DNA from 4 places in the Ferrigenium straubiae genome. Region 3 is predicted to be linked to each of the others. Evidence: riboswitches for the same ligand, from Rfam matches in the RefSeq annotation. Region 3 holds a riboswitch; each other region holds the start of a gene.
The links. Region 3 has a riboswitch for cyclic di-GMP ahead of ACRRNM_RS02060 (HlyD family type I secretion periplasmic adaptor subunit). Riboswitches for the same ligand answer to the same signal wherever they lie in the genome.

Region 1 (4,696 bases), 420 kb from region 3:
TTCAGAATCGCACCGTTTGTGGTTGCGAAAACAAGTACACCGTATTATTTGCATGATGTCAGGCTCATGCTTGACCGATAGATTTTTTGAAAGGGCAGGAGATGCACTACACCGGGCAGGACATGTTATGGCTGATCGGCAGCCTGTCGCGCGTATTCCGTCTTCCGTTCGATCCGCAGCTCATCCGCCAGCAATTTCCGCCGCCGTATTCGCGCACCTCGCTGATCGCCGCCTTGCAGGCACTGGACTTCAAGGTCGGCGAGACGGTGCTGGATGAAGAGGGCATCGCCACGCTGGAGCGCATGCCGTTCCCCGTGGTCGCCTTCCTGCGTGAAGACGAAGCAGATACGCAGGGGGAAGCTCCGGCAACCGAAACTGAGGCTGCTGTCCCGCATCCGGAAGAAGGACAGGAGGCTCCGCCGCCCAAGCTTGCAACCCCCGCGCTGCTCGTCAAGGCCGACGAAGAGCGCGTGCTGTTCTTCCGCGCAGGAGCCGAGCAGCCCGAGACCGTTCCGCTCGCCGAGTTCACGCAACACTTCCGCAACGACATCCTGCTGGTCGCGCGCGACACCGCGCAGACCGCGGCCGACCTCGAAGAGGAACAGACCGACTCCGCCCCGCAGCCCCCCGCGCCCGGCCACACACCGTTCGGCTTCCGCTGGTTCGTGCCGGAGCTGATGAAGCACAAGCGCGTCTGGCGCGACATCCTCATCGCCTCGCTCGCCATCCAGCTCGTCGGCCTCGTCACCCCGCTGTTCACCCAGGTCATCATTGACAAGGTCATCGTTCACCAGACACAGAGCACCCTCATCGCCATCGCCGTGGGGCTGGTCATGTTCATGTTGTTCAACAGCGCCATGACCTGGCTGCGCCAGTACTTCGTGCTGCACACCGGCAACCGCATCGACGCCGTGCTCGGCAGCCAGGTGTTCCGCCACCTCTTGCACCTGCCGCTGCCGTACTTCGAACACCGCCCCACCGGCACGCTGGTCGCGCGCCTGCATGGCGTCGAGACGGTGCGCGAATTCATCTCCGGCGCGGCCGTCACCTTGCTGCTCGACCTGCCGTTCCTGCTCATCTTCCTCGCCGTGATGTTCTGGTACAGCTGGCAGCTCACCCTGATCGCGCTCCTGCTGCTGTCGCTCATCTGCGCCCTGAGCTTCGCCGTCACGCCCGCGCTGCGCGACAAGCTCAACCACCAGTTCCTGCTGGGCGCAAAAAACCAGGCCTTCGTCACCGAATATGTCGCCGGCATGGAGACCGTCAAATCCCTGCAGATGGAACCGGTGCTGGAACAGAAATATGGCGACCTGCTCTCTAACTATCTCGCCGCCGGCTTCTCCACGCGCCAACTCTCCAACAGCTACAACGTCGCCGCCAACGCACTCGAACAGATCATGACCCTGTCCATCCTCGTGGTCGGCGCGCTGCTCGTGATGCGGAACGAAGGCTTCACCATCGGCATGCTGGTCGCATTCCAGATGTTCGCGGGACGCATGAGCCAGCCGATGCTGCGCCTGGCCGGGCTGTGGCAGGAATTCCAGCAGGCCGACATCGCCGTCAAGCGCCTCGGCGACCTGATGGACGCCCCCGCCGAACCGCATGCCCTCGTTCCCGCGCGTGCGCGCGGCGGGGCAGGGGGCAAGGTCGAGCTCAGGGAGGTCAGCTTCCGCTACAGCGACAAGCATCCCTACCTGTACCGCAATCTCAACCTCACCCTGCCCGCGGGCAAGCTCACCGTGCTGATGGGGCCGTCCGGCTGCGGCAAGAGCACGCTGGCCAAGATGCTGCAGGGGTTCTACTGGCCGACCGACGGCAGCGTGCTGCTCGACGGCTACGACATCCGCCACCTCGCCGCGAACGAACTGCGCGCCAACTTCGGCGTCGTCCCGCAGGAGACGCGCCTCTTTTCCGGCACGCTCTACGACAACCTGCAACTGGCCAATCCGCACGCCGGCTTCGAGGAGATCGTCCACGCCTGCAAGATGGCCGAGATACATGCGGTCATCGAGCAGCTCCCGCAAGGCTACCAGACCCCGGTGGGCGAGAACGGCATCGGCCTCTCGGGCGGGCAGCGCCAGCGCATCGCCATTGCGCGCGCCCTGCTCAAGCGCCCGCGCGTGTTGATCTTCGACGAATCGGTGAGCAACCTCGATATGCAGACCGCCGAACACTTCGCCGGCACCATCAACAAGCTCAAGGGCAAGGTCACCATGCTGTTCATCACCCACCAGTTGCCCAAGGCGCTGCAGGTGGACGAAGTGATCGAGTTCGGCAAACCTGAGGCGGGGACAGCTGCGGCGGTGAGCCATTAGGCACGAAATCGCCGGATTGTCCCAAATGACTAGGCCGAAATATATATGCATTTCGGCATATTGTTTTATGCCTGTCCGCGGATTAACGTTACGCCCAAACAAAAATAATTAGGGAAGCGTGAATAAGTCCTCCGTTCGTAGTGAGCTTGTCGAACCATGAACGGAGCATGGAATGAAATCCGCAAGCCGTAAAGCCCGCCCTTCGACAGGCTCAGGGCAAACGTACTTGTTCAGTTTCCTTGCCACCGGATTTTTCCGGGGCACCAATGAAAAAGGCAAACCTGCCGAAAGGCAGGGACGCAAAGTTTCCGGTCTAAGGGGTAAAACCTATGATGGCGGGGCTGCCAATGGTAGTTTTCGGCAGCTCCTTTGTTTGTGGAGAGAGGGGCGTCATGTTGGTGAGGTCAGTTGCAAAAGTACATCTCCCTTATCGCGGTGCGGTAAGCGGCATGTCAGACGTATTTTCTCCCGATATATCTTTCGTAGCCTCTCCCCGGATCGAGCCCGGATTGATCCAACTGAAATCCTCCGGGGAGCAATAAATGCGCGCCAAGCGCTGGAAAAAACAACTCACGGGCGTCGATCCCCTCGACTTCTCCCCCGGCCTGCTGCGCATCCAGGCGCAACCGCCCGCGCCGTTTGCGCGTACCCTGCTGTATATCCTGCTCACCCTGCTGGGGCTCCTGTTCATCTGGTCCGCCCTCGGCAAGCTCGATGTCGTCGCCAGCGCCGAGGGCAAGCTCATCCCGCAGAGCTACCTCAAGATCGTCCAGCCCTCCGAACAGGGCGTCATCCGCGACATCCTCGTCGAAGAGGGGCAGCGGGTCAAAGCCGGACAGGTGCTCATGCGCATGGACACTACCCTCTCCGGAACCGATGTCGCCACGCTGAATACGGATGCGCAGAGCAAACGCCTCACCCTGCGCCGCATCGACACCGAGCTTTCAGGCCGCCCCTTCGCCAAACAAGCCGGGGACCCCGCCGACCTCTACAGCCAGGCGCGCGCCCAGCACCAGGCCAACCGCCTCGCCTACGAGACTGCACTCGCCCAGGAACGCAGCCTGCACGCCAAGGCGCAGAGCGACCTCGCCGCCGCCGAGGAAGTTCGCACCAAGCTGCTCAAGACCCTGCCGCACTACCGCCAGCAGGACGAGGCCTACGAGAAGCTCGTCAAGGACGGCTTCGTCAGCCGCATCATGGCCAACGACAAGGCGCGCGAACGCATCGAAAAGGAACAGGACCTCAAGTCGCAGGAATACCTCATCCAGAGCGCCCAGGCCAGCCTCGACCAATCCTCCCGCAGGCTCGCCCAGATCACCGCCGACTACCGGCGCAACCTGCAGAACGAACGCGCCGACATCGAAGACAAGCTCGACAAGGCCAAGGGCGAACTCGCCAAGCAGCAATACCGCCACGGCCTCCACGAACTCAGGGCGCCGCACGACGGCATCGTCAAGGACCTCGCCACCCACACCCCCGGCACCGTCATCAGCCCCGGCACCATCCTGATGACCCTCGTCCCCAACGACGAAATCCTGCGCGCCGAAGTCTGGGTCGGCAACCAGGACGTCGGCTTCATCCACACCGGCGAACCGGTCAAGATCAAGTTCGCCGCCTACCAGTTCCAGAAGTACGGCATGGTCGAGGGTGAGGTCGCGCACCTCTCCGCCGACGCCAGCGACAACAACCCGCAACAGCAGCCCGGCAACAAGGCCGGCAGCAACCTCCCGTTCGCCTATCGCGCCTTGATCGACCTCAAGGCCCAGCACCTCATCGCCGACGGCGTGCGCCACAGCCTTAGCCCCGGCATGCAGGTTACGGCGGAGATACACCTCGGCACTCGGACCATCCTCGAATACCTGCTTTCGCCGGTGCTGGGGGCGTTCCAGGAAGCGGGGAGGGAGCGGTGAGCGCAACGATCAAGAGAACTTTGATTTCCTGACAGGAGAAGCGAAATGAAAAAGCATGACGAAGAGCCGGTTTCTTTGTTGCGTGGCTTGGCTGGCGGGGAGGTTTTTGTAGATGAACTGTTGAAACAGGTGGACGACTTCAGTCATTCCATATGGAAATCGGTGACGGCCAAGACTGAAAACTATCTCGCTCGGGCGAACGCACTGGACCGGTTTGCCGACGCCATAGAGCGGGTGACGAATTCGGTCCTGTCCGACGGGCAGCCGGTCGATGCGGAGAAGGTTGAAGCCGCCAGGGTGCAAATGAACAGTCTGAGGGTCGTAGCGGAAAAATTACGCTCGGTTGCTACGGATATACAGTCGAAAGCAGGAATTAAAGATGCCTGTCCAGAATAAGGAAGCGCTGAATATCCCTCCGTTCGTGGTGAGCCCTTCTTCGGCGTGGCTCAGGACAGGCCTGGTGGAACTACT
Region 2 (6,159 bases), 790 kb from region 3:
TGTGGCGCTGGTGATGGGCGGCTTGCTGCTGCTGTCCGGCCTGCTGCTCGTCATCATGCTGCCACTGTTGGAAAAGGAAATCAGCCTGTTCGTGACGCGCGTCCCGGACTGGATCGAGGCTGCGCGCACGAAGCTGCTGCCGCAGTTGCAGCAATGGTTTGGCGTGAGCCTCGAATGGGACGCACAGGCGCTGAAGAACCTGCTGCTCAGCCACTGGCAGGGCGCGGGCGGGGTTGCGGGGAAAGTGCTGCCGTGGATCGGCAGCAGCGGCGGTGCGATTGCCGGCGCGCTGGTCAACCTGCTGCTGATTCCGGTGGCGATGTTCTACCTGCTGCGCGACTGGGATGCGCTGGTCGCGCAACTGGACGAACTGGTCCCGCGCCACTGGCACGCCAAGGTGGCGGAGATCGCCGCCGAAGTGGACGGCGTGCTCGCGGAGTTCCTGCGCGGGCAGATTGCCGTGATGCTGCTGATGAGTTTGTTTTACGTCGTGGCGCTGTGGCTGGCCGGACTGGAGTTCGCCTTGCCTATCGGCATCCTCGCCGGGGTGCTGGTGTTCGTACCCTATCTCGGCATGATCCTCGGCCTGTCGCTCGCGACGCTCGCGGCGGCGATGCAGTTCACGAGCTTCGGCGGCGTGCTGTGGGTATGGGCGGCGTTCGGCGCCGGGCAGTTGCTCGAAGGCATGGTGGTCACGCCGTGGCTGGTCGGCGACCGCATCGGCCTGCATCCACTCGCGGTGATCTTCGCGCTGCTCGCCTTCGGCCAGGTGTTCGGCTTCTTCGGCCTGCTGCTTGCGCTGCCGCTGTCCGCAATCCTGCTGGTTGCGCTGCGCCACGGCAGGGCGTGGTATCTCACAAGTAACATGTACAACAAACCGTGAGCCAACTGCTGCTCGACATTACCCCCGATTCGCAACCGACCCTGGCCAACTTCGTCGCGGGGCGCAACCTCGAATTGCTTTCGGTGCTGCGCCATGCCCTGGCGGGCAGCAGCAGCGAGCGGAGTTTCTATCTCTGGGGTGAGGCCGGCAGCGGCAAGAGCCACTTGCTGCGCGCCTGTGTAAGCGCAGCACTGGAGGCGCAGCGCAGCGCGGTCTATGCGCAGGGCAGTGTCCCGCAGCCCACAGAGGTGGTCGCGGTGGACGATGTCGAGCGCCTCGACGCCGCCGCGCAGATCGAACTGTTCGATCTCTACAACCGCATGCGCGACAGCGGCGGCATGCTGCTGGTCAGCGGCACACAGGCGCCGCTGCATCTGGCGCTTCGCGACGACCTGCGCACCCGCCTCGGCTGGGGGCTGGTGTACCAGGTGCACGGCCTGAGCGACGAGGAAAAGGCGCAGGCGCTGGCGCAGCACGCGCAGTCGCGCGGCTTCGCGCTGCCGCCGGAGGTCACGCAATATCTGCTGCGCCACGGCCGCCGCGACCTGCCCAGCCTGATGGCGGCGCTGGACGCGCTGGACGAGCATTCGCTGCGCCTGCACCGCGCGCCGTCGGTGCCGCTGCTCAAAGAAATCCTGCAACAGGAACTGAAAGGTAAAAGGTAACTGAAGTGAATCTGGCTTTATTCGATCTGGACAACACCCTGCTCAACGGCGACAGCGATTTCGAGTGGTCGCAGTTCCTCATCCGCATCGGCGTGCTCGACCGCGAACTGTTCGAGGTGAAGAACCTCGCCTTCTACGAGCAATACAAGGCCGGGACGCTGGACATCCACGAGTTCCTGGATTTCCAGCTCAAGCCGCTGTCGCGCCATTCGCGCAAGACGCTGGACGAGTGGCACAAGCAATTCATGCGCGAGAGCGTGCTGCCGATGATCACCCCGCAGTCGCGTGAACTGGTGCAGCGCCATCGCACGGCGGGGGACCTGTGCGTCATCATCACCGCGACCAACAGCTTCGTCACCGCACCGATCGCGCGCGAGTTCGGCGTCGAGCACCTGATCGCGACCGAGCCGGAGCACAAGGGCGGCGAATTCACCGGCGGTGTGGCGGATGTGCCGTGCTTCCGCGAGGGCAAGATCACGCGGCTGGAAAACTGGCTGAGAGAGCGCGGCTGGACGCTGGACAGCTTCGCCGATAGCACCTTCTACAGCGATTCGCTCAACGACCTGCCGCTTCTGCAGAAGGTGAAACACCCCGTCGCGGCCAATCCCGACGCCACGTTGCGCGCCCATGCCGAGCGGCATGGCTGGCAAATCATAAGCTTGTGCTAAATTACAATTTTTCCCTTGCGCAAAATTATGACTTAAGTAAGATTCGCATCCTCGTGCCGCCGGATTTTTGGCGGCACATTTGAAAAAGGCAAACCTGCCGAAAGGCAGGGACGCAAAGTTTCCGATCTAAGGGGTAAAACCTACGATAGCGGGGCCGCCAAAAAATGATTCTGGCTGTTGCTCTGCTTATCGATAAGGAGAAGTCATGTCAGAAGTCCAGCCTTCCTTTGAAGTCCATTCAAAACGCTCCGCCGGGGGCGGCCTGTCCGGCAGATTCCATCCCGATCAATTCCCGGAGTCGCGAATCGCGACAGGGGAAAATCCGAAGCCCTCCGGGTTTCACTGATTCCACATCTCCGTAATTGCACAATGCGCCCGCCCGGCGCGGTTTTTCAGCCGGCGGCTATCGTGGAAACTGAACTTTTGAGGCAAGCAATGGCATTAGTGTGGTCTAACGAATTGAGCGTCGGCAACGCCGTCATCGACTCGGAACATAGAAATCTGATCGTTATGGTGATCAGCCTGGATGCGACCATCAGGGCAAAGGACGGCTCGTCCCTGTCGCACGAGCTCGAGCAGATCGAGTACTGGCTGCGCGCTCATTTCAAGAACGAGAAAAGGATAGCAGCGGCGGTGGGCCTGGACTCCACCAGGATCGAATCGGTGCATGAGAATCTGCTGGATGAATTCCGTCGCATGAAGGACAAATTGAATGCGCTGAGCGGCATGTGGTCCGACCGGATCGCGAAACAGTGCTACCAATACCTGTGCGACTGGATAACCGGCCATATTGTCAGGGAAGACATGTTGATGAAGCCGGTGCTGAAGGAGCATGAATACAACTTCTGCGGTTGACGGAACTATCCCATCGAGCCTTCACCGCGCCTGAACCGGCGGCTTCTCCCCCCGCACGAGGTCGGGTTCCCCGCATAAGCCCAGGATTTCCGCGCGCACCGCGTCGCGCAGGCGGATCGCCGCGGTCCAGTCGTTGCCGTCCGGTGCGACGGGTGCGCCGATAGTGACCGAGATGGCGCCGCGGCGCGGGAACCAGTGGTCGGCGCGCAGCATGGAGCGCGTGCCGCGGATCACGACCGGCACGACCGGCACGTCCGCCTCGGCGGCCACCACGAAGGCGCCCATGCGGAACGGCAGCAGGCCGGGGTTGCGGTCGAAGGTTCCCTCCGGGAAGAACACCGGGCAGCGCCCCGCGCGCAGCGAGGCCGCGACCACCTGCACGTCCGCCGCGCCCTGCTGCGGATCGAAACGCTCGACGAAGTTTGTGCCGATGTGCTGCAGGTAGGTGCGCGGAACGAACTTGTCGAGCAGCTCCTTCTTCGCGACGAAACCATACTGCCTGCCCTCAATCGGCAGCGCCGCGACCATCACGATGCCGTCGAGGTAGCTCGCGTGGTTGGCCGCGAGCACGCAGGGCGTGGCAGGCAGATTCTCCAGCCCCTGCACCGCGAGCGGCGTGCCCGTGAGGCGCGCATAGAGGCGCGCGCTCGCGCGGCTCGCCGCCCAGCCCCAGGCGGGGCGCGGCAGCAGCGCGGCCGCGAGCCAGGTCAGCGGCGCGAGCAGCCAGAACAGCGACCACACCCAGCCCGCGTAGAGCAGGTCGGCCGCCACGCGGCCCGCGCGGCGCAGCTCGGGCAGCAGCCCGGCCCACGCGACCCGCATCACCTGCCACCACACCGCGCGCTCGGGCGCCGCGCCCTGTTCGTAGAGCTCGTGGCAGGCCGCGCGGCGGATCTTGCCGCTGGAGGTCTTGAGCACGCCGTGCAGCGGGGCGAGCACGATGTCGTCTGCGGGCGTGCCCAGCATGTCGAGGGTCAGCGCGTTGATGCGGCCGCGTAGCTCCTCGCGTTTTTGCTTTTCGGCCTCGCGCGTCTCGGCCATCACCACCAGCCGCTCGGTGCCGCTCACTGGGTCGGGGCTGCCGAACACCGCCACACAGCCGCGGCGCACGCCGGGGAGGTTGCCCACGGCCTCCTCCAGTTCGTGGGGATAGATGTTGCGCCCCGCGCGGATCACGATGTCTTTCGCGCGGCCGGTGAGGTAGACGTCGCCCTCGGCGAAATAGGCGTAGTCGCCGGAATCGAGCCAGCCATCGCGGAACAGCAGGCGGTTCTGCTCCGGGTTGCGGAAGTAGCCTGCGGTCGCGGAAGGGCCCTTGAATTCCAGCCGCCCTTCGACGCGCTCGGCGACCTCGCGCCCCGTGGCATCGACGACGCGGATCTGGTGGCCGGGCAGCGGGCGGCCGCAGGCGACGAAGCGCAACGCGTCCTTCTCATCCGTTGCGGGCTCGGCGCGGCCGGAGCGCGCGAAGCGCTCGCGGCTGATGCGGTCGACCAGCGGCCCGCGCATCGGCGGCGGGAAGGCGAGTCCCACCGAGCATTCCGCGAGCCCGTACACCGGCGCGAGCGCCTCGCGGCGCAGGCCGTAGCGCTCGAAGCGCCGCGCGAAATTTTCCAGGGTATCCGGGCTGACCGGCTCCGCGCCGTTGAACGCCCAGCGCCAGCCCGAGAGGTCCAGCCCCTCGATCGCCTCGTCGGGAATCTTGCGCAGGCAAAGCTCGTAGCCGAAGTTGGGCGAGGCCGAGAACGTGCCGCGGTGCTTGTGCATCGCCCACAGCCAGCGCTCGGGGCGCGCGAGGAAGGAGAGCGGCGACATCACCGCGAACGGCATGGCGTGATAGAGGCTGCCGAGCCACGCGCCGATCAGCCCCATGTCGTGGTAGAGCGGCAGCCAGCTCACGAACACGTCGGTGGAGCCGACCTCCGCCGCCTGTCCCATCGCGCGGATGTTGGCGAGCAGGTTGGCGTGGGTGAGGGCGACGCCCTTGGGGCTCGCGGTGCTGCCCGAGGTGTATTGCAAGAGCGCGATCTGTCCCGGCTGGAGCGCATAGCCCGGCGCCTTGCCCGAGTGCGTGAGCTCCTCCACGGTGAGCACCGCGCGCAGCGTCTCCACCTGCGCCTGCAGCAGGCGCGCCACGGCCTTGGCCTCCGGCACCGTGACCAGCATCGCGGCGAGCGCGTTGGAGAGGATGCCCGCGTGGCGGCGCAGGTGGTCCTCGATCTGCGAGGGGCGCGTCGGCGGGTAGATCGGCACGGGTACGCCGCCCGCGAGCAGCACGCCGAAGAAGCAGCGGAAGTAGTCGCGCCCGGTCGGCAGCATGATGGACACTGACTGGCCGGGCTGCAGGCCTCGCTCCAGCAGGCCGGCGGCGACCTGCGCCGCGCCCTCCTGAAGTTCGGCGTAGCTGACCGGCGTTTCCCCGCCCGCCTCGTCGAGCAGGACGATGTGGGTGCGCTCCGGGTGGGCGCGCACATGCCAGTCGAGCATCTCGGTCAGCGTGAGCGCGGCGGAGGGCTCGGACTCCACGCGCTCCGGCGCCGCGCCGCGCGGCATGGGCGTTGCGGGCATCGCGGGGGAGGCGGCCAGCACCGCCCCCAGCAGGTCGCGCGGCGTCTCGGCGCTGGCGAGCAGGTGCTCGGGGAGGGTGACGCCGAACGCGCGCTCGACGCGCATCAGCAGCTCCACGCGCCCGAGGCTATCCAGCCCGAGGTCTTTCTCGAGGGAGCTGTCCAGCGTGACCGCAACCTTCCCCCAGGAGCGGGTGTGCGTCTCGGCGACGAGGCGGCGCACGGTCTCCAGCAGCGCGCCGGACGTGTCTGTGGATAGTTCTCTTGGTTCGTTCAAGTCCGTTCTCCCTGCTCCAGCGCCGCGTTGCAGCCGCGTTTGGCATCCACCCCCGCGAGGATCAGCAGCCCGACCAGGAAGTAGCTGCCGGTGATCAGGATCGCGAGGCGGTGGTCGCCCTGCGTGAGCCAGCTCACCAGCCCGTAGGTCACGGGGCCGAGAATCGCGGAGAGCTTCACCGCCAGCCCCCACAGGCCGAAGAATTCCGCGCGGCGCGTGGCCGGGGAGAACAGCCCCACCAGCG
Region 3 (6,159 bases):
TGGCAAACTTGGTTTCGTCGAGGGCAAGATGGCCCCACACGCTCTCCGGGTGGAAGGCGCGGAAGTAGTCCATCAGGGTTGCGATGTCATCCGGTTTGGCTTTGCGTATGCTCATGATGTTCTCTTGGTAGGTCAGTGTGTAAGCCGGCGGGCGATCAGCGCCGCATTGCTGCCGCCGAAGGCGAATGAATTGGACATGACGGCGCGGACGCCGGGCGCTGGCCGGGCGCGAAGCGGCACATAATCGAGATCGCATTCCGGATCGGCGACTTGCAGATGCGCGGTAGGCGGCAGGGTTTCATTTTTCAGGGCCAGCAGGGAGGCGATGAATTCAACGGCGCCCGCAGCGCCCAGCAAGTGACCGTGCATAGATTTGGTGGAGCTGACCGGCAGGCGATGCGCCCGCTCGCCAAACACGGCCTTGATGGCAGCCGTCTCGGCCGCATCGCCCACTGCGGTGGCGGTGCCGTGCGCGTTGACGTAACCGATTTCATCCGGCTCCATTCCGGCGTCGGCCAGCGCTTGGCGCATGGCGGCCGCCTGGCCGACGGCATTGGGCTGGGTGAGGTGGTGAGCATCGCTGTTGGCGCCATAACCGCACAGTTCGGCGTAGGGCCTAGCGCCGCGCCGCAGGGCGGCGGAGAGCTCTTCGAGCACGATAAATCCGGCGCCTTCGCCAAGGACAAATCCGCTGCGGTCGGCGGCAAAGGGGCGACAGCTTGTCTCGGGGTGTCTCTCGTCCATATTGGCCAGAGTGCGCAATGCTTCCCAAGCGCGGATGACGCCAAGCGTGAGCAGGGATTCGGCGCCGCCCGCCAGCATGGCATCGGCATAGCCATGGCGGATGTGGCGGGCTGCTTCGCCGATCGCGATGGCCGATGACGCACATGCAGCCGAATGGGTGAAGCTGGCGCCCTGCATTCCGAATTCGATGGACAAGTTGGCCGTCGCGGCATTATTCATGGCGGCTATGAGCGTCAGGGGGCGCACCCGGCGCGCGTGGCGCACGTAAATTTCATCGTAGGCGCTGTCCAGCGTGCCTGCGCCACCCATACCGGTTCCGACGGAAACGCCAACGCGCTCCGCACCAATCCGCGCCGGCTCAAGCTGTGCATCCTCGATCGCCTGGCGAGCGGCGACCAGGGCGAACTGGCTGACCCGGTCGAGCGAGAGGAGCCGGGTTTTCGGGAAGTGCGTAGCGGGATCGAAGCCTTCCACCGTGGCGGCCACCGGAGCATCGAGAGGCGAGTCGAAGCGATCGTCGATGCGGCGCACGCCGGATCTGGCATTGGCCAGATTGTCGAAGAAGGTCTTGGGGTCATGACCAAGGGGGCTGACAATGCCTATTCCGGTGACGACGACTCTGCGGATTTCCATGTGACTCTATCTCCCGGCCTTAGCCCGCAGGCCGTCGACCAGTGCAACAAAATCGCCAACGGTGCGAATGGCGGGTGTTGCACCAGGGAAGCTGATGTTCAGTTCCTTCTCAAGGCCAAACGACAGCTCCATGAATGTGAGCGAATCGATTCCGATGTCGTCGAGGCGCGATTCCAGCGACAGTTGGTCGCAAGGCAACCCCAAATCCTCCTCGATCAGGCGCCGGAGAATGGCGATTGTTGGTGTCATGGCAAACCCCTATGTCAATTGGTCAGTTGGCGGGCGCCCATTCGCGCAGCTTGACCTGGTTGCCCTGTTGCGGATCGGGCAGCAGCGCGCTGATCTTCTGGCCGGGGAACTGCGCCTTGCGCAATTCGTCGATCATTTCTTCCGTTTTGCCGAACGGCGTGACGACATCGACCAGCCAGAGGTGTGTGCCGGATTTCCATTCGTTCGGCGCGATGCGCGGCGTGCCCGAACGCAGGCGCTGATCGATTGCGTCATTCACCAGCGCCCAGGTGAAGAAGGCAAACGGAATTCCGTCTTTGGTGTAGAGGCGGCATTGGTCGAGGATGACGGGCGGCAGGATGGCCCAGTCGATGTCGCCCACGAACATGAATTTCTTCATCGGGTCCCGCGCATACAGCCAGAGCGCCGGCCCCATGATGGGCAGCTTGGCAAGCGAATTCTGCGCTTCCTTCAATGCGGGCTGCGCAGTCGCAGGGGCTTTTTCGTTTTGTGCGGCCTGGCCCGGCGCTTCGGTCGCAGCCTGTTTTGCCTTGCCGTTTTTTTTCGGCTGGCCGGGCTTGTCGGTGGCTGCTGTGCTGACTTTCTTGTTCATGCTGTTTCCTTCGTTGTTTCGGTTAAAAATATCGTGGCTATGCTCACCGCTCCCTCGCCGCTTCCTGGAACGCGCCCAGCACCGGCGAGAGCAGGTATTCGAGGATGGTTCTCGTGCCGAGGTGTATCTCCGCCGTGACCTGCATGCCGGGGCTGAGGCTGTGGCGCACGCCGTCGGCGATGAGGTGTTGCGCCTTGAGGTCGATCAGGGCGCGGTAGGCGAACGGCAGGTTGCTGCCGGTCTTGTTGCTGGGCTGCTGTTGCGGGTTGTTGTCGCTGGCGTCGGCGGAGAGGTGCGCGACCTCACCCTCGACCATGCCGTACTTCTGGAACTGGTAGGCGGCGAACTTGATCTTGACCGGTTCGCCGGTGTGGATGAAGCCGACGTCCTGGTTGCCGACCCAGACTTCGGCGCGCAGGATTTCGTCGTTTGGGACGAGGGTCATCAGGATGGTGCCGGGGCTGATGACGGTGCCGGGGGTGTGGGTGGCGAGGTCCTTGACGATGCCGTCGTGCGGGGCCCTGAGTTCGTGCAGGCCGTGGCGGTATTGCTGCTTGGCGAGTTCGCCCTTGGACTTGTCGAGCTTGTCTTCGATGTCGGCGCGTTCGTTCTGCAGGTTGCGCCGGTAGTCGGCGGTGATCTGGGCGAGCCTGCGGGAGGATTGGTCGAGGCTGGCCTGGGCGCTCTGGATGAGGTATTCCTGCGACTTGAGGCCCTGTTCCTTTTCGATGCGTTCGCGCGCCTTGTCGTTGGCCATGATGCGGCTGACGAAGCCGTCCTTGACGAGCTTCTCGTAGGCCTCGTCCTGCTGGCGGTAGTGCGGCAGGGTCTTGAGCAGCTTGGTGCGTACCTCTTCGGCGGCGGCGAGGTCGCTCTGCGCCTTGGCGTGCAGGCTGCGCTCCTGAGCGAGTGCGGTATCAAAAGCGAGGCGGTTGGCCTGGTGCTGGGCGCGCGCCTGGCTGTAGAGGTCGGCGGGGTCGCCGGCTTGTTTGGCGAAGGGGCGACCTGAAAGCTCGGCGTCGATGCGGCGCAGGGTGAGGCGTTTGCTCTGTGCATCCGTGTTCAGCGTGGCGACATCGGTTCCGGAGAGGGTGGTGTCCATGCGCATGAGCACCTGCCCGGCTTTGACCCGCTGCCCCTCTTCGACGAGGATGTCGCGGATGACGCCCTGCTCGGAGGGCTGAACGATCTTGAGGTAGCTTTGCGGGATGAGTTTGCCCTCGGCGCTGGCGACGACGTCGAGCTTGCCGAGGGCGGACCAGATGAACAGAAGCCCCAGCAGGGTGAGCAGGATATACAGCAGGGTGCGCGCAAACGGCGCGGGCGGTTGCGCCTGGATGCGCAGCAGGCCGGGGGAGAAGTCGAGGGGATCGACGCCCGTGAGTTGTTTTTTCCAGCGCTTGGCGCGCATTTATTGCTTCCCGGAGGATTTTAGGTGGATCAATCCGGGCTCGATCCGGGGAGAGGCTATGGGAGATGTATCGGAAGGAAATACGTCTGACATGCCGCTTACCGCACCGCGATAAGGGAGATGCACTTCTGCAACTGACCTGACCAACATGACGCCCCTCTCTCCACAAACAAAGGAGCTGCCGAAAACTACCATTGGCAGCCCCGCCATCATAGGTTTTACCCCTTAGACCGGAAACTTTGCGTCCCTGCCTTTCGGCAGGTTTGCCTTTTTCATTGGTGCCCCGGAAAAATCCGGTGGCAAGGAAACTGAACAAGTACGTTTGCCCTGAGCCTGTCGAAGGGCGGGCTTTACGGCTTGCGGATTTCATTCCATGCTCCGTTCATGGTTCGACAAGCTCACTACGAACGGAGGACTTATTCACGCTTCCCTAATTATTTTTGTTTGGGCGTAACGTTAATCCGCGGACAGGCATAAAACAATATGCCGAAATGCATATATATTTCGGCCTAGTCATTTGGGACAATCCGGCGATTTCGTGCCTAATGGCTCACCGCCGCAGCTGCCGCCCCCTCCGGCTTGCCGAACTCGATCACCTCGTCCACTTGCAGCGCCTTGGGCAACTGGTGGGTGATGAACAGCATGGTGACCTTGCCCTTGAGCTTATTGATGGTGCCGGCGAAGTGTTCAGCGGTCTGCATATCGAGGTTGCTCACCGATTCGTCGAAGATCAACACGCGCGGGCGCTTGAGCAGGGCGCGCGCGATGGCGATGCGCTGGCGCTGCCCACCGGAAAGTCCCACACCGTTCTCACCCACCGGTGTCTGGTAACCCTGCGGGAGCTGCTCTATGACCGCATGGATCTCGGCCATCTTGCACGCATGCACGATCTCCTCGAAGCCGGCGTGCGGATTAGCCAGTTGCAGGTTGTCGTAGAGCGTGCCTGAGAACAGGCGCGTCTCCTGCGGCACGACGCCGAAGTTGGCGCGCAGTTCGTTCGCGGCGAGGTGGCGGATGTCGTAGCCGTCGAGCAGCACGCTGCCGTCGGTCGGCCAGTAGAAGCCCTGCAGCATCTTGGCGAGCGTGCTCTTGCCGCAGCCCGAGGGCCCCATCAGCACGGTGAGCTTGCCCGCGGGCAGGGTGAGGTTGAGGCTGCGGTACAGGTAGGGGTGCTTGTCGCTGTAGCGAAAGCTGACCTCCCTGAGCTCGACCTTGCCCCCTGCCCCGCCGCGTGCGCGCGCGGGAACCAGCGCATGCGGTTCGGCGGGCGCGTCCATCAGGTCGCCGAGGCGCTTGACGGCGATGTCGGCCTGCTGGAATTCCTGCCACAGCCCGGCCAGGCGCAGCATCGGCTGGCTCATGCGCCCGGCGAACATCTGGAATGCGACCAGCATGCCGATGGTGAAGCCTTCGTTCCGCATCACGAGCAGCGCGCCGACCACGAGGATGGACAGGGTCATGATCTGTTCGAGCGCGTTGGCCGCGACGTTGTAGCTGTTGGAGAGCTGGCGCGTGGAGAAGCCGGCGGCGAGATAGTTCGAGAGCAGGTCGCCGTATTTCTGTTCCAGCACCGGTTCCATCTGCAGTGACTTGACGGTCTCCATGCCGGCGACGTATTCGGTGACGAAGGCCTGGCTCTTGGCGCCCAGCAGGAACTGGTGGTTGAGCTTGTCGCGCAACGCGGGCGTGACGGCGAAGCTCAGGGCGCAGATCAGCGACAGCAGCAGGAGCGCGATCAGGGTGAGCTGCCAGCTGTACCAGAACATCACGGCGACGAAGATGAGCAGGAACGGCAGGTCGAGCAACAGGCTCACCGCCGCGCCGGAGATGAATTCGCGCACGGTCTCGACGCCGTGCAGGCGCGCGACCAGGGTGCCGGTGGGACGGTGTTCGAAGTACGGCAGCGGCAGGTGCAAGAGGTGGCGGAACACCTGGCTGCCGAGCACGGCATCAATGCGGTTGCCGGTGTGCAGCACGAAGTACTGGCGCAGCCAGGTCATGGCGCTGTTGAACAGCATGAACATGACCAGCCCCACGGCGATGGCGATGAGGGTACTCTGTGTCTGGTGGACGATGACCTTGTCGATTATGACCTGGGTGAACAGCGGGGTGACGAGGCCGACGAGCTGGATCGCGAGCGAGGCGATGAGGATGTCGCGCCAGACGCGCTTGTGCTTCATCAACTCCGGCACGAACCAGCGGAAGCCGAACGGGGTGTGGCCGGGCGCGGGAGGCTGCGGGGCCGAGGCGGTCTGCTCCTCTTCGAGGTCGGCCGCGGTCTGCGCGGTGTCGCGCGCGACCAGCAGGATGTCGTTGCGGAAGTGCCTGGTGAATTCGGCGAGCGGCACGGTCTCGGGCTGCTCGGCTCCTGCGCGGAAGAACAGCACGCGCTCTTCGTCGGCCTTGATGAGCAGTGCGGGGGTTGCTGGTTTGGGCGGCGGAGCCTCCTGCCCTTCTGGATGCGGGACAGCAGCCTCAGTTTGAGGGTGTAAGAATTTTTGTGTAAACGGTCATTTGGCAGGAAACTGCC
Region 4 (6,159 bases), 810 kb from region 3:
GGCTGATCGTTTACCTCAACCTGTTTGTCGCAAGCTGGCTGAGCGGGCCGGATCATTCGCTCCTGCAGATCATGCTCTGCACCGCCCTTTTTGCGCTGCTGGCACCCGCCGTCCTCATCACGCGCGCCCTGCTCGGCTCGTTCACCGGCCTGCTCAAGCGCCTCGCGCGCGGCCCCGCCCTGCCCGCGCCCGCCCCCGAAACGCTGGCCTTCACCCTGTTGCCGCTTGCGATGCTGGGACTGCTGGGCGGCGCGGCATGGCCCGCGCAACTCTCCTGGCTGCTGTGGGCAGCGCCGCTGTTGCTGCTGGTTGCACTGCAATTGCTGTGGCACGAGAGCACGATCTTCTCCAGCCTGACATCCGGCGACTGGGGGCGCGTAGCCTGCGCCGTGCTCGCCGGCCTGATCGTCGGCAACCTCGCCGCGATGAGCCATCGGGTGGCGGGCGGCGATCTCGCGGTCAGCCCACTGTTCGCGCAGGCCGGCTATGCCCTGTTCGGCCTGCTGTGCCTGCAGCTCGGCGACATCATCGCGGAGAACTGGCGCGGCAAGAAGCGCAGCGACCTGTTCAAGAAGAAAAAATTTTCCATCCCCATCGTCGTGAAGAAGAACTGACCCATGTACCCACTGCTGCGCCCCCTGCTGTTCCGGCTTGACCCGGAGACCGCCCATAACCTGACACTAAGCGGACTCAGAACCGCGCATGCTCTCGGCCTGAGCGGCCTCATCGCGAAGCGCCCCCCCGACGATCCGCGCACCGTGATGGGGCTGACCTTCCCCAACCCCGTCGGCCTCGCCGCCGGGCTCGACAAGAACGGCGAGTGCATAGCCGGGCTCGCGGCGCTCGGCTTCGGCTTCATCGAGATCGGCACCGTGACCCCGCTGCCGCAGCCCGGCAACCCCCGGCCGCGCCTGTTCCGCCTGCCCGGAGCGCAGGGCATCATAAACCGCATGGGCTTCAACAACGAAGGCGTGGATGCGCTGATCGAGAATGTGCAGTGCGCAAAATGCAAGGGTATCCTCGGTATCAACATCGGCAAGAACGCTGCCACGCCGATCGAGAAGGCGGCAGACGACTACCTGATCTGTCTGCGCAAGGTGTACGCGCACGCGAGCTACGTCACCGTCAACATCTCCTCGCCCAACACGAAGAACCTGCGCCAGTTGCAGGGCGGCGACGAACTCGACGCGCTGCTCGCGCAACTAAGGGCGGAACAACTGAAGCTCGCCGAAACACACGGCAAATACACGCCGCTCGCGGTGAAGATTGCCCCCGACCTCGACGCGGAACAGGTTAAACAGATCGCCGCGCTGCTCGTCAAACACCGCATCGACGGCGTGATCGCGACCAACACCACGCTGTCGCGCGAGGGCGTGGAAAACCTGCCGCACTGCAACGAGACCGGCGGACTCTCCGGCGCCCCGGTGCGCGAAAAATCCACCGCCGTGATCCGCCAGCTTGCCGCCGAACTGCAAGGCGCGCTGCCCATCATCGGCGCGGGCGGCATCCTGAGCGGCGCGAACGCCGCGGAGAAGATCGAGGCGGGAGCCTCATTGGTACAGCTCTACAGCGGCCTGATCTATCGCGGTCCGGCGCTGGTCGGCGAATGCTGCGCCGCCCTCCGCGCCCTGTAATTCGAGGCTGAGCCGGAAGCACCTGTCTCCGGCATTCATCCTCGACAAATTTGATACACTTTTTTTGCATGATCTGCTAGAGTGGCAGCACAAGGTTGTAAAGGGCAAACCCGACCGAAAGGCGGGGACGCAAAACCACCGGTCTGACTGGCTATGCCATATGACAGCGGGGTCGCCAAACCGATGAAGTTTTCCTTCTTTGCGTTTAGCACGCGTCCTTCCTCATCTGCCCCACAGCCTTTTCATAAACCGATTGATCCGGCATTGCCGCGCGCAGCCTGTTTCGTACCGGATCGGACACGATGAAAGGAGCAATACCATGTTACTTTCCAATGCGCTAATCGTTGATACTTCGCAAGCCACGCGGGATTACGTCCGGAAGATTCTTCATCGGGATTTGGGATGCAAGGAAATCCACGAAGCCAAGGATGCAGACGATGCAGTTCGAGTACTGAAGTCCGGGCGCGTCATCAACTGGATTTTCAGCTCATTGGAAATGCCCGGTCTGTCCCCGCGCGATCTTCTTGGAATCATCCGCAACAGCCCGCATAGCATGCGCACCCGCTTCGTGCTGATGTCATCCAGCGTCGAGCCCGTTGCCCGGGAAATCGCCCTCCGGGAGGGCGCCGCCGATTACCTGTGCAAGCCCTTTGCCCCCGACCAGTTGGTTGGCATGGTGCACCGCCTCAAAGGCCTGATGGAACGGCGTCGCGCCGAGAGGCTCAAGACCGCCCTGCCTTGTGAAATCAACATCGGCTTCGATTCATTTCACGACTACGGGGCGGAACTGGCCGATATCTCGATGACCGGCTGCCGGGTGAAGACTTCGCAAGTCAAACCTGGCAGCGGGTATGTCGATGACTTTGCCACCGTTACCCTGCCGCTGGAAAATGACTCTCCATTCCATTTCCAGGCAAGAATAAAGCGGGTGGAATTCAGCAAATCCTGCACCGACCCATTGCGCAATACCGAGGTGGCGGTTGAGTTCGTTAATGTCCCTCCACCACTCAAGGAAAAACTCGAATCGTTTATCGCTTCCTGCAGGGAAAAATTCTGCGCCCAAATGGCAAAAGTAGCCGACCACGCATCAGCGCCGCCACTACCCTCAGGCAGCCACTGAAAATCCCCCCTCTCATCGGCGCCCCGCTTCTTGCGGGGCGTTGTTTTTTGGAAACCTCTGAACGCGAACGATTGAAGCGGCATTTGAATCGGGAGATAATCCGCCCCTGATTCCACAGGTGCGAATATGACCGAATATCTGCTCATCCTGGTTGGCGCGGTGTTCGTGAACAACATCGTGATGGTCAAGATTCTCGGCCTCTGCCCCTTCATGGGGGTATCCCGGAAGCTGGAGACTTCGCTCGGCATGGGTCTGGCCACCACCTTCGTGCTGACCGTGGCCTCGGGCGCCAGCTACCTCATCAACGAATACCTGCTCGGGCCGGAGCTCTCCTACCTGACCACGCTGTCGTTTATCGTGGTGATCGCGGGCATCGTGCAGTTCACCGAGATGGTGATCCAGAAGACCAGCCCGATGCTGCACCAGGTGCTCGGCATCTACCTGCCGCTCATCACCACCAACTGCGCGGTGCTGGGCATCCCGCTGCTCAACGTGCAGGCGAACCACAACTTCATGGAATCCGTCTTCTTCGGCATGGGCGGCGCGCTGGGCTTCACGCTGGTGATGGTGCTGTTCGCCGGGATGCGCGAGCGCATGGAAGGTGCGGACGTGCCGGGCATCTTCAAGGGCTCGGCAATCGCGATGGTCACGGCGGGGCTGATGAGCCTGTCGTTCATGGGGTTTTCGGGGTTCATCAAATAATGGGGGCCAAATGCTAAACGCCCTGCTCGTCATGGCGGCCATCGCCCTCGCGCTCGGCGCGGTGCTGGGCTACTCCGCGATCCGGTTCCGCGTCGAGGGCAACCCGCTGGTGGACAAGATCGATGCGATCCTGCCGCAGACGCAGTGCGGACAATGCGGCTATCCCGGCTGCCGTCCCTACGCCGAGGCGATTGCCGCCGGGGAAGACATCAACAAGTGCCCACCCGGCGGCGAGGACGGCATCCGCAAGCTTGCCGACCTGCTCGGCGTGGAATTCAAGCCCTTCGGCAGCGGCACGGTGCTCAAGCCGAAGGCGGTCGCCTTCATCGACGAGAACCTCTGCATCGGCTGCACGCTGTGTTTCCAGGCCTGCCCGGTGGATGCCATCGCGGGTGCGGCGAAGCAGATGCACACCATCATCGCCTCCGAGTGCACCGGCTGCGAACTGTGCGTCGAGCCCTGCCCGGTGGACTGCATCAGCATGGTGCCGATCAGGGAGAGCATCGCGACCTGGAAGCGGCAGCATCCGGTTTACATGATGGCGGCGACGAAATGAGGACGCTCTTCAAGTTCAACGGCGGCATCCACCCGCCGCAAAACAAGGAGCAATCGACGCAGCAGGGCATCGCGCACGCGCCGCTGCCTGCGAGGCTCGTCGTCCCGTTCCGCCAGCATGCGGGCGAGGCCGCGCGGCCGGTGGTGCGCGCCGGCGATCATGTGCTCAAGGGCCAGCTCATCGGCATGCCGGAGGGCTTCGTCTCGAGCGCGGTGCACGCCCCGACTTCGGGCACGATCGCCGCGATCGACATGCAGCCCGTCGCGCATCCTTCGGGCCTGCCGGACCTGTGCGCGACGCTGATCCCGGACGGCAGGGAGGAGTGGATTCCGCATGAGCCCGTCGACTACCGCAACTGCGACCCTGCCGAGTTGCGCCGTCAGTTGCGCATGGCCGGCCTCGTGGGGCTGGGCGGCGCGGTGTTCCCGAGCGACCTCAAGCTGCGCCCGCTGCGCGGCCACCCGAACAAAGACATCGGCACGCTGATCCTGAACGGCGCGGAGTGCGAGCCCTGGATCACCTGCGACGACATGCTGATACGCGAGCGCGCCGCAGAGATCGTGCAGGGCGCGGAGATGCTGCGCCACATGCTGGAGGCCGGCGAGGTGCTGATCGGCATCGAGGACAACAAGCCGCTGGCGATCGCCGCGATGCGGCAGGCGGTCGCTGACAGCGGCCTGCCCTTCGAGGTCATCGCCATCCCGACGATCTATCCGGGCGGCAGCGCGAAGCAACTGATCCGCGTGCTCACCGGGCTGGAGGTGCCGTCCGGCAAGCTGCCCACCGACATCGGCGTGCAATGTTTCAACATCGCAACCTGCCACGGCGTCTACCGCGCCCTCGCGCACGGCGAGCCGTTGCTGTCGCGCATCGTCACGATCACCGGCAACGTGCGCGCGGCGCGCAACTACGAGGTGCTGTTCGGCACGCCGGTCGCCGATCTGGTCGCGCTCGGCGAGGCGTTGCCGGACACCGACCGCTACATCATGGGCGGGCCGATGATGGGCCAACCCCTGGCCTCGATCGACATCCCGCTGACCAAGGCGAGCAACTGCATCATCGCCGCGTCGGAAAAGCTCTTCCCGCCCGCGCCGCCCGCGCTGCCCTGCATCCGCTGCACGCGCTGCGCGCAGGCCTGCCCCGCTGATCTGCAGCCGATGGACCTGTTCTGGTTCTCGCAGGCGCGCGAGTTCGGCAAGGCGCAGCAATTCAGCCTGTTCGACTGCATCGAGTGCGGCGCATGCAGCTACGTCTGCCCCAGCCACATCCCGCTGGTGCAGTATTTCCAGTTCGCCAAGAGCGAGATCCGCGCGCGCGAACAGGAGAAGCAAGCCGCCGACCACGCGCGCGAACGCCACGAGTTCCGCGAGCACCGCTTCGAGCGCGAGAAGCGCGAAAAAGCCGAGAGGCTGGCCGCGCGTGAGCAGGCCTCGAAGGGACAGGCCGCCGGACAAACCTCCGCCGCGGCCAGCGAAGCCGACGACGTGATGCAGAAAATCCAGGCGGCGATGCAGCGCGCGCGGGAGCAGGCTGCCGCAAGCCAGCCGAAGAACACCGGCCATCTCACCGCGCAGCAGCAGGCGGAAATCGATGAGATCGAGGCGCGCCGCGCGAAAGTCCGCGAGATGGCACCGCCCCCCGCCGGGCACAAGGAGGAACAATGAGCGCGTTATTCGCCCCCTTCATCAGCAAGCCGGACACCGTCTCCGCGATCATGCTCCGGGTGCTGCTCGCGCTCATTCCGGGCATCGCGCTCTACGTCTGGCATTTCGGCCCCGCGATCCTGGTCTCGATCGCGCTCGCGAGCCTTACCGCACTCGGCATCGAGGCGCTGATGCTCAGGCTGCGCAACCGTCCCGTGAAACCGTTCCTTTCCGACAACAGCGCCCTGCTCACCGGCTGGCTGCTCGCGCTCTCGATCCCGCCGCTCGCACCCTGGTGGCTGGTGGTGGTCGGCACGGCCTTCGCGATCGCCATCGCCAAGCATCTTTACGGCGGGCTCGGCAACAACCCGTTCAACCCGGCGATGGTCGGCTATGCGGTGCTGATCGTCTCGTTCCCGGCGCAAATGACGCACTGGGTCGCGCCGCACGGCCTGGGGGCGGCCGAGCTCGGCTTCCTCGAACAGATTAGGTACATGTTCGCCG

Region 1: it holds a riboswitch for cyclic di-GMP, as region 3 does, so the genes downstream of both, ACRRNM_RS03870 (HlyD family type I secretion periplasmic adaptor subunit) here and ACRRNM_RS02060 (HlyD family type I secretion periplasmic adaptor subunit) in region 3, are expected to answer to the same signal.
Region 2: it holds a riboswitch for cyclic di-GMP, as region 3 does, so the genes downstream of both, ACRRNM_RS05740 (bacteriohemerythrin) here and ACRRNM_RS02060 (HlyD family type I secretion periplasmic adaptor subunit) in region 3, are expected to answer to the same signal.
Region 4: it holds a riboswitch for cyclic di-GMP, as region 3 does, so the genes downstream of both, ACRRNM_RS05815 (response regulator) here and ACRRNM_RS02060 (HlyD family type I secretion periplasmic adaptor subunit) in region 3, are expected to answer to the same signal.

Annotation. Positions count from the first base shown of each region.
Region 1 covers NZ_CP194331.1:855,706-860,401, reverse strand. The annotation lists gene ACRRNM_RS03875 (peptidase domain-containing ABC transporter) at 87-2,315, shown strand; cyclic di-GMP riboswitch class I at 2,580-2,664, shown strand; gene ACRRNM_RS03870 (HlyD family type I secretion periplasmic adaptor subunit) at 2,858-4,225, shown strand; gene ACRRNM_RS03865 (hypothetical protein) at 4,271-4,621, shown strand.
Region 2 covers NZ_CP194331.1:1,227,863-1,234,021, reverse strand. The annotation lists gene ACRRNM_RS05755 (AI-2E family transporter) at 1-883, shown strand, start outside; gene hda (DnaA regulatory inactivator Hda) at 880-1,548, shown strand; gene ACRRNM_RS05745 (HAD family hydrolase) at 1,554-2,216, shown strand; cyclic di-GMP riboswitch class I at 2,294-2,378, shown strand; gene ACRRNM_RS05740 (bacteriohemerythrin) at 2,652-3,071, shown strand; gene ACRRNM_RS05735 (AMP-binding protein) at 3,093-5,915, opposite strand; gene ACRRNM_RS05730 (MFS transporter) at 5,912-6,159, opposite strand, start outside.
Region 3 covers NZ_CP194331.1:436,649-442,807, reverse strand. The annotation lists gene ACRRNM_RS02080 (N-acetyltransferase family protein) at 1-115, opposite strand, end outside; gene ACRRNM_RS02075 (beta-ketoacyl-[acyl-carrier-protein] synthase family protein) at 133-1,377, opposite strand; gene ACRRNM_RS02070 (acyl carrier protein) at 1,384-1,626, opposite strand; gene ACRRNM_RS02065 (protein-lysine palmitoyltransferase) at 1,649-2,218, opposite strand; gene ACRRNM_RS02060 (HlyD family type I secretion periplasmic adaptor subunit) at 2,262-3,629, opposite strand; cyclic di-GMP riboswitch class I at 3,823-3,907, opposite strand; gene ACRRNM_RS02055 (peptidase domain-containing ABC transporter) at 4,172-6,016, opposite strand.
Region 4 covers NZ_CP194331.1:1,242,652-1,248,810, forward strand. The annotation lists gene ACRRNM_RS05805 (hypothetical protein) at 1-614, shown strand, start outside; gene ACRRNM_RS05810 (quinone-dependent dihydroorotate dehydrogenase) at 618-1,634, shown strand; cyclic di-GMP riboswitch class I at 1,728-1,814, shown strand; gene ACRRNM_RS05815 (response regulator) at 1,834-2,754, shown strand; gene rsxA (electron transport complex subunit RsxA) at 2,881-3,456, shown strand; gene rsxB (electron transport complex subunit RsxB) at 3,467-4,012, shown strand; gene rsxC (electron transport complex subunit RsxC) at 4,009-5,676, shown strand; gene ACRRNM_RS05835 (RnfABCDGE type electron transport complex subunit D) at 5,673-6,159, shown strand, end outside.